2 regions of the Streptomyces sp. HSG2 genome follow, and region 1 is predicted to be linked to the other one. Evidence: riboswitches for the same ligand, from Rfam matches in the RefSeq annotation. Region 1 holds a riboswitch; the other holds the start of a gene.
What was found. Region 1 has a riboswitch for S-adenosylmethionine ahead of JEK78_RS17645 (aminotransferase class V-fold PLP-dependent enzyme). Riboswitches for the same ligand answer to the same signal wherever they lie in the genome.
Positions count from the first base shown of each region.

Region 2: it holds a riboswitch for S-adenosylmethionine, as region 1 does, so the genes downstream of both, thrC (threonine synthase) here and JEK78_RS17645 (aminotransferase class V-fold PLP-dependent enzyme) in region 1, are expected to answer to the same signal.

Region 1 is NZ_CP066801.1:4,080,799-4,084,990, reverse strand. It holds gene JEK78_RS17655 (rhomboid family intramembrane serine protease) at 1-136, shown strand, start outside; gene JEK78_RS17650 (Lrp/AsnC ligand binding domain-containing protein) at 173-454, shown strand; gene JEK78_RS17645 (aminotransferase class V-fold PLP-dependent enzyme) at 548-1,987, opposite strand; SAM riboswitch class IV at 2,293-2,409, opposite strand; gene trpD (anthranilate phosphoribosyltransferase) at 2,511-3,575, opposite strand; gene JEK78_RS17635 (cytochrome bc complex cytochrome b subunit) at 3,734-4,192, opposite strand, start outside.
Region 2 is NZ_CP066801.1:2,893,767-2,897,958, reverse strand. It holds gene JEK78_RS12315 (MoaD/ThiS family protein) at 1-153, opposite strand, end outside; gene thrC (threonine synthase) at 309-1,619, opposite strand; SAM riboswitch class I at 1,638-1,806, opposite strand; gene JEK78_RS12305 (glucosyl-3-phosphoglycerate synthase) at 1,960-2,904, shown strand; gene JEK78_RS12300 (trehalose-6-phosphate synthase) at 2,975-4,192, shown strand, end outside.

The sequences.
Region 1 (4,192 bases):
CGACGCGGGGGCGAGCGGGGGTGCGGCGGGCGGTCGGGGCCGACGCACCGGAACCCACCCGGGACCGGGAGAGGCGCCGGAGGCCCGGCCCGGCACCCCGAGGGGCGAGCAGAGGACCGACCCGGGTCTAGAGTGAACAGCACCCGAGCGCCGAACCCGAGGAGCACCCACCGTGATCACCGCGATCGTCCTCATCAAGACAACCGTGGACCGGATCCCCGAGATCGCGGAGGAGATCGCCTCGCTGGAGAGCGTCAGCGAGGTCTTCTCCGTGACAGGCGGCCACGACCTGATCGCCATGGTCCGGGTCGGGGAACACGAGGAGTTGGCCGACGTCATCCCCGGGCGGATCAGCAAGATCCCCGGTGTCCTGGGCACGGACACCCACGTGGCGTTCCGGACGTACTCCCAGCACGATCTGGAGGCGGCGTTCTCGATCGGTCTGGACGGCTGACCTCGCCGGGTCCCGGCACCCGCGGGCGCGCGGGCGGAGTCCGCGCACCGGGCGGACCGGGGTCGTCGGCGGGGCTTGAGCCGGAGATCTGGGTCACGAGATCGGCTGTCGCGGCGCCCGGGCCCCGGCCGGGGCCGCTCGGCGCGCGGCGGGTCCCGGCACGGGGCGTCCCCCCTCGTTCCGGTAGGTCCACCGCGCGCCGTTCCGCACCAATTCGCGCGTGGCGGTCACGAACCGTTCCACGTGCTCCACGGGCGTGCCCGCGCCGAAGCTGACGCGGACGGCCCCGAGGCGCTCCTCGCCCGGCGCGACCTCGCTCCCGCAGCCCCCGGGCGTGCCGGAGCCACCGCCGAGCAGGACCCGCACCAGCGGGTGTGCGCAGAAGAGACCGTCCCGTACCCCGATCCCGTGCTCGGCGGAGAGGGCGGCTGCGAAGTGGGAGCCGTCCCAGCCGTCGACGACGAAGGACAGCACCCCGACGCGCGGAGCGTCGTCCCCGAAGAGCGACAGGAACCGCACCTCGGGGACGTCGGCCAGGCCCTCCCGCACGATGTCGATCAGGCCTCGCTCGCGAGCGGCCAGCGTCTCGAGCCCGGCCTCCCCGAGCGCGCGGCAGGCCGAGGCGAGGGCGTAGGCCCCGATGACGTTGGGCGAGCCGGCCTCGTGCCGGGCGGCGTCGTCGTGCCAGGTGACGTCCACCGCGCCGTCGGGTCGCCGCACGACGCTCCGGCTGGCGCCGCCGCCGGCGAGGTGGGGTTCGGCCGCGCGCAGCCAGTCGGCTCGGCCCGCCAGGACACCGGACCCGAACGGAGCGTGGAGCTTGTGGCCCGACAGGGCCACCCAGTCCACGTCGAGTTCCCGCAGTGAGACCGGGTGGTGCGGGGCGAGCTGCGCCGCGTCGAGCACGGTGCGGGCGCCGTGCTCCCGTGCCGCGGCGGCGAGTTCGCGTACCGGCCACAACTCTCCCGTCACGTTCGAGGCCCCGGTGACGCAGACCAGCGCCGGACGGTCGCGGTTCCGGTGGGCGAGCGCCTCGCTCAGGGTCTCGACGGCCTCCCGAGGGCCGCGGGGGGCGTCGAGGTAGGTGACGTCGGCGCCCCGCCACGCCAAGAGGGAGGCGTGGTGCTCGGTCTCGAAGACGTAGACTCGGCACCCCGCCGGGAGCGCGGCGGCGAGCAGGTTGAGGCTGTCGGTGGTGGATCGGGTGAAGACCACCTGGTCGTCGTCGCGACAGTCGAGGAAGGCCCCGACGGTCCGGCGGGACTCCTCGAAGAGGTCGGTGGACAGCCGGGACAGGTACCCGGCACCTCGGTGCACACTGCCGTAGTAGGGGGCGTAGGCGGCGACGTCGTCCCACACCCGTCGCAGCACGGGGGCGCTCGCGGCGTAGTCGAGTGCGGCGTAGGCGACTTCCCCGCCGGTGACGAGCGGCACGCTCACGTCGAGACCGAGAACGGGCAGGGGGGAGGACAGCTCTCGGTCGGCGGTGGTCGAGACGGGGGCGACGGCGGTGGCAGTGGCGGTGGCGGGCATGGGGGTACTCCTGTGCGGCACGAGCCCCCGCGCGAACGACGTCTGGTCGAGCACGGTGGCGGGAGGGGAGACTGATGGCGGAGCGTCACGGCCCCGGGCGTGGTGCGGGCGTCCCGCCCGTCGGGCGTCGCCCGGCGGTGGGGTGACGTGGCGACGGGACGGCACGGGCGGGCGGGCGGACACCACGACCCACGCGGGCGGTGCGGACGCCACGTCCGCGGCACGCCCTAGCGCATTCGCCGGCTCATGAGAACTCCCTCGAACGACCAGGACCCCTGGCCCCACGCCGTCACCGGCGTGCGAGGGGTCCGCGCTTGTCGCGGACCTCGCTGCCCGCGACCCGGTCTTCACCCGGGGCACCCCGCCACGGACGGAGGGTTGCCGGACAGCCGGCCGGGGCCTTTCGACTGTCGCTCTTGACCTGGAGGGGAAATTACGCGAACGGGCGATGTGTCGCAACCCGGGTCCGGATGGCGGAACGGATCCGGTCACCGGGAGGGCGGCTCGGCCCGCGGCGGGTCGGTCAGGCGCCGCCGGACGCCACCCAGCGCTCCAGGACGCGTCGGGCCGCCCCCGAGTCGACCGCCTCGGCCGCCCGGGCCATCCCGGCCCGCAGCCGATCTGTCAGAGGTCCCTCGGCCCTCTCCAACGCCACCAGCGCCGCGGCCGAGTTCAGCAGGACCGCGTCGCGTACCGGACCCCGTTCGCCGTTCAGCAGTCGGCGGGCCACGTCCGCGTTGTAGGAGGCGTCGGCGCCGCGCAGGGCGTCGACCGGCACCAGGTCGAGCCCGACCGACCGCGGATCGAAGGCCCGCTCGACCACCCGGCCGTCGCGGACCTCCCAGATCCGGGAGGTGGCCGTGGTGGTCAGCTCGTCGAGGCCGTCGTCGCCCCGGAAGACCAAGGCGGAGCTGCCGCGTTCGGCGAGGACCCCCGCGATGATCGGGGCCATCCGCGGGTCGGCGACGCCGACGGCCTGCGCCCGCACCCGGGCCGGATTGGTCAGCGGGCCGAGGAAGTTGAACACGGTGCGGACGCCGAGCTGGCTCCGTGCCGCCGCCACGTGCCGCAGCGCGGGATGGAACCTCACCGCGAAACAGAAGGTGATCCCGATCTCCCGGGCGACCTCCGCGACGCGGGCCGGCGTCAGGTCCAGATCGACACCGAGCTTCTCCAGGACGTCGGAGGCGCCCGACGCCGACGACGCGGCGCGGTTGCCGTGCTTGACGACCCGCGCCCCGGTGCCGGCGACGACGATCGCCGCCATGGTGGAGATGTTGACGGTGCGCGCGCCGTCGCCTCCCGTGCCGACGATGTCGACCGTCTCCCCCGGGACCTCGATCACATGGGCGTGCCGGTACATGGCCCGGACCAGTCCGGTGATCTCCCCGACGGTCTCGCCCTTGGCCCGCAGCGCCACGGCGAACCCGGCGATCTGCGCGTCGGTGGCCTCACCGCGCATGATCAGATCCATCGCCCAAGCGGTGTCCTCCGCCGTGAGGTCCCTGCCGGCGAGCAGGCCGTCGAGCAGGACGGGCCAGGAACGGCCCGCCGCGGTGTCGCCTCCGGCGGGGGTCACAGCGCTCATCGGGCCGCTCCTGGATGGGTTCGGGGGGTGGGACGGGGCCGGGGGCGCCGGGGTGACCGGTTCCGCCGTACGGGGTCCACCCTATCCACTCCGCGAAGGGCCGAGGGCCCCGTCCTGTGACCGGACGGGGCCCTCGGCTTCTGTGGCGACGCGGGGAATCAGTGGTGGCCGTGACCGCTGGTGATCTCCTCGTACTCCTCGACGGTGGGCTTGGGGATCTGGTTGCCCTTGCCGTAATAGGCGTTGCTGAGCTTGGCCCGGAGCTTCTCGGAGCTCTTGACCTTGCGGCGGACGCCGTTCTCGTCGACCTCGGGCTCGATCCGCGCGGGCGGGTACTGCTCGTGGGCCGTGAGGTTGTGCAGGGCCTCCTGGCTGAGCGGTTCGTGGACCTCGATGAACTCGCCGTGCGGCAGACGCTTGATGATGCCCGTCTCGCGACCGTGCAGCACCTTGTCCCGGTCCCGGCGCTGGAGGCCGAGGCAGATCCGCTTGGTGACCACGAAGGCGATGACCGGCCCGGCGAAGAACCCGATCCGGACGAACCAGGTGACCGCGTTGATCGACAGATCGAAGTGGGTGGCCACCAGGTCGTTGCCGCCGCCGATCAGCATGATCAT
Region 2 (4,192 bases), 1.2 Mb from region 1:
ACCCTGGTCGTCCAGGACCCGGGCGGCGATGCCGGTGTGCCGGCGCTCCAGGTCCTCGATGACCTGACCGAGAGTGGCGCCCTCGGCGGTCACCTCGGCCCGGCCGCCGGTGTAGGCGCGCAGGATGGTGGGGATGCGGACGGTGACACTCATGAGGACCTCCGGTCGTCGACGCCCCGTTCGAGGCGGGGGCCGGCCATGGTCGATCGGTACCGTCCCACGCGCGACCGGCCCCGGCGGCACGCGGACGGGCTGCGGTCCCGCGTCGGCGCGCGGACGATCTCCGGGGCGAAGCGGGACCGCGGCGGTCAGCCGAGACCGGCCTCCCGGAAGGACGCCAGGCTCGGGCGGATCGTCGCCGAGAGCCCCGCCCCCTCCACGGCGTCCAGCGTCTTGAGTCCGTCGCCCGTGTTGAGGACGACGGTGGTCTTCCCCGGGTCGAGTACACCGGACTCCACGAGCTTGCGGGTGACGCCCACCGTCACCCCGCCCGCGGTCTCCGCGAAGATACCCTCGGTCCGCGCCAGCAGCCGGATCGCGTCCACGACCTCCGCGTCCGTCACGTCCTCCACCGCGCCCCCGGTCCGTCGGGCGATGTCCAGCACGTACGGCCCGTCGGCCGGGTTGCCGATGGCCAGCGACTTGGCGATGGTGTCCGGCTTCTGCGGGCGGACGACGTCCTGCCCGGCCTTGAAGGCCGCCGACACCGGCGAGCAGCCGGCGGCCTGCGCGCCGAAGATCCGGTAGGGACGGTCCTCGACCAGCCCCAGCCGGACCAGCTCCCGGAACCCCTTGTCGATCTTCGTGAGCTGCGAACCGGAGGCGACCGGCACCACGATCTGCTCGGGCAGCCGCCAGCCCAGTTGCTCGCAGATCTCGTACGCCAGGGTCTTCGAGCCCTCCGCGTAGTACGGCCGCAGATTGACGTTGACGAATCCCCAGCCCTCGCCTGCCGGATCCCCGATCAACTCGGAGCAGAAGCGGTTGACGTCGTCGTAGGTGCCCTCGATGCCGACGAGGTCGCCGCCGTAGACGGCGGCCATGACCACCTTGCCCCGCTCCAGGTCGTGCGGGATGAACACGCAGCTCCGAAGCCCCGCCCGGGCGGCGGCGGCCCCGACCGCGCCGGCCAGGTTGCCGGTGGAGGAGCAGGACAGCGTGGTGAAACCGAAGGCGCGGGCCGCCTCCAGGGCCTGGGCCACGACCCGGTCCTTGAAGGAGTGCGTCGGATTGCCGGAGTCGTCCTTGACGTGGAGCCCACCGGTCACCCCCAGCTCGCGGGCGAGGTTGTCGGCCCGCACCAGCCTGGTCCAGCCCGGATTCAGGTTGGGTCGGGAGGCGACGTCCGCCGGGACCGGCAACAGCGGCGCGTAGCGCCAGACGCTCGCGGGGCCCGCCTCGATCCGCCGACGCAGCTCCTCGGCGTCCAGGTCGTCGAAGTCGTAGGCGACCTCCAGCGGGCCGAAACACTCCGCGCAGGCGAAGACCGGACCGAGAGGGACACGGTGACCGCACTCGCGACAGGCGAGCGCGGCGGCGGGACCGAGGTCCACCGGGCCGCGGGCGCCGTCCGACGGGGCGGCCGAGGGTGACGCGGGGGCGAGAGTCTTGGAAGCCATGGCAGGCGAGGCCCTTTCTCCTCATCTTTCCCACGACGCATCTCGCCGTGAGACGGACTTGGCACCTTCCCTAGCCGGGAGCCTCGCGCGAACCGACCGCGCCGACGGCGACGGTGGGGTACGAGTACCGGCTGGAGGGTTGCCGGGGCTTCAACGGGCCGTTTCCCTCTGCCCCTCTGGATGAGCTGTATGCGGTTGTGACAACGGGGAACCCGACATGCGACGGTCATCCGCGTTGTTCAAGACTGTAACGGAAGGCCGGAACCGTGGAGAGTGCCGTCCGAACCGCGAGACGGGCCGTGGCCGCGCCCACGGGCCCGACAGGAAGGAGCCGCTGATCGTGCTGGAGGAAGTCGAGCGCTGGTTGGTCGATCGCTCCTGGTCCGCGGCCGACCGCCCCCCGCGCCATCTCATGGCCGCCAAGTCCGCGACGGGCCAGACCGTCAGCGTCGTACTGCCCGCGCTGAACGAGGAGGAGACCGTCGGCGACATCGTGACGATCATCCGCGAGGAGCTGGTGCGCCGGTTCCCGCTGATCGACGAGATCGTGGTCGTCGACTCCGGTTCCACCGACGGCACCGCGCGCGTGGCCGAGGCGGCGGGCGCCCGGGTGGCGCACCGGGACGCCATCCTGCCCCACATCCCCACCGCGCCCGGCAAGGGCGAGGTGCTCTGGCGGTCACTGCACGTCACCGACGGTGACATCGTCTGCTTCGTCGACGCCGACCTGCGCGACTTCTCGCCCGACTTCGTCACCGGGACCATCGGCCCGCTCCTCACCGACCCGGGCGTGGCCCTGGTGAAGGCCATGTACGACCGGCCCCTTGGCTCCACGCCGGGTCAGGGCGGACGCGTGACGGAACTCATGGCACGGCCCCTGCTGAACATGCACTGGCCGCGGCTGGCCGGCTTCGTCCAGCCGCTCGGCGGCGAGTACGCGGCCCGCCGCTCCCTGCTGGAGCGGCTGCCGTTCCCCGTCGGATACGGCGTCGAACTCGGCATGCTGGTCGACGCCCTCCACCTGGTGGGCCTGGACGCCCTGGCGCAGGTGGACGTCGGGGTCCGCAAACATCGCCACCAGGACGGTCAGGCCCTGGGCCGGATGGCCGCGGCCATCTACCGGACCGCCCAGCTCCGGCTGGCCCGAGGGCACCTGGTGCGGCCCTCCCTCACCCAGTTCGAGCGGGGCGAGGACGGGTTCGAGCCACGCACCCACCCGGTCGACACCGAGGAGCGCCCGCCGATGGCGCAGATCCCCGAGTACGCCGCCCGCCAAGTGGCCTGAGACCGGCGTCCCACCCGCCCCCACACGGGTTTGAGCCCTCCCGGGTCGGGCTAGGGGAGGTGCTATGGCTATCGCTTCGACGTTCGGTGCCGCCCACGTGCTGGTGGCCTCCAACCGCGGGCCGGTCTCCTACGAGGTCCGGGAGGACGGCTCGCTGCGGGCGCGCCGGGGCGGCGGGGGGCTGGTGTCCGGGCTGTCCGCGATCGGTCCGGACGCGGGCGCCCTGTGGGTCTGCTCGACCCTCGGCGAGGGCGACCGGGAGGCGGTGCGGCGCGGTGTGACCGAGGACGGCGTGCGGATGCTGGACATCCCGCCGGACGTGCACGCCGACGCCTACAACGGCGTCGCCAACTCGGTGCTCTGGTTCGTCCACCACATGCTCTACCGGACGCCGCTGGAGCCCGTCTTCGACGTGGACTTCCGCGGGCGGTGGGCGTCGTACGAGGCGTACAACCGGGCCTTCGCCGAGGCGCTGGCCGAGGAGGCCGCCGAGGGCGCCGCGGTCGTCGTCCAGGACTACCACCTGGCGCTGGTCCCGGGGATGCTGCGGGAGCTGCGGCCCGACCTGCGCATCGGGCACTTCTCGCACACCCCGTGGGCCCCGGTGGAGTACTTCCGGATCCTGCCCGACGACGTCGCCGAACGGTTGCTGCGCGGCATGCTCGGCGCCGACCGGCTCGGCTTCCTCACCCACCGCTGGGCCGAGGCGTTCACCCGATGCTGCGACACCCTCCTCGGCGGACTCGGGGACACCGGGATCGGGGTGCACGGGCTGGGCGCCGACGCGGACTTCCTGCGGGCCCGCTCCCACGAGCCGGACGTGACCGAGCGGATGGCGGCGCTGCGGGCCGAGATCGGCGAGGACCCGGAGGGCCGGAGTCGCAGGACCGTCGTCCGGGTCGACCGCGCCGAGCTGTCCAAGAACATCGTGCGCGGCCTCCTCGCCTACCGCCGCCTTCTGGCCGACCGGCCGGAGTGGCGGGACCGCGTGGTGCACCTCGCCTTCGCCTACCCCTCCCGCCAGGACCTCGCCGTCTACCGGGACTACACCGCCGAGGTGCGGCGGGTCGCCGAGGAGATCAACGCCGAGTACGGGACGGCGGGGTGGACGCCGGTCGTGCTCCACGTCGAGGACGACTTCGCGCGGTCCCTGGCCGCCTACCGCCTCGCCGACGTGGCCCTGGTGAACCCGGTCCGCGACGGCATGAACCTGGTCGCCAAGGAGGTGCCCGTGGTCTCCGACGACGGGTGCGCGCTGGTGCTGTCCCGCGAGGCCGGCGCGTACGAG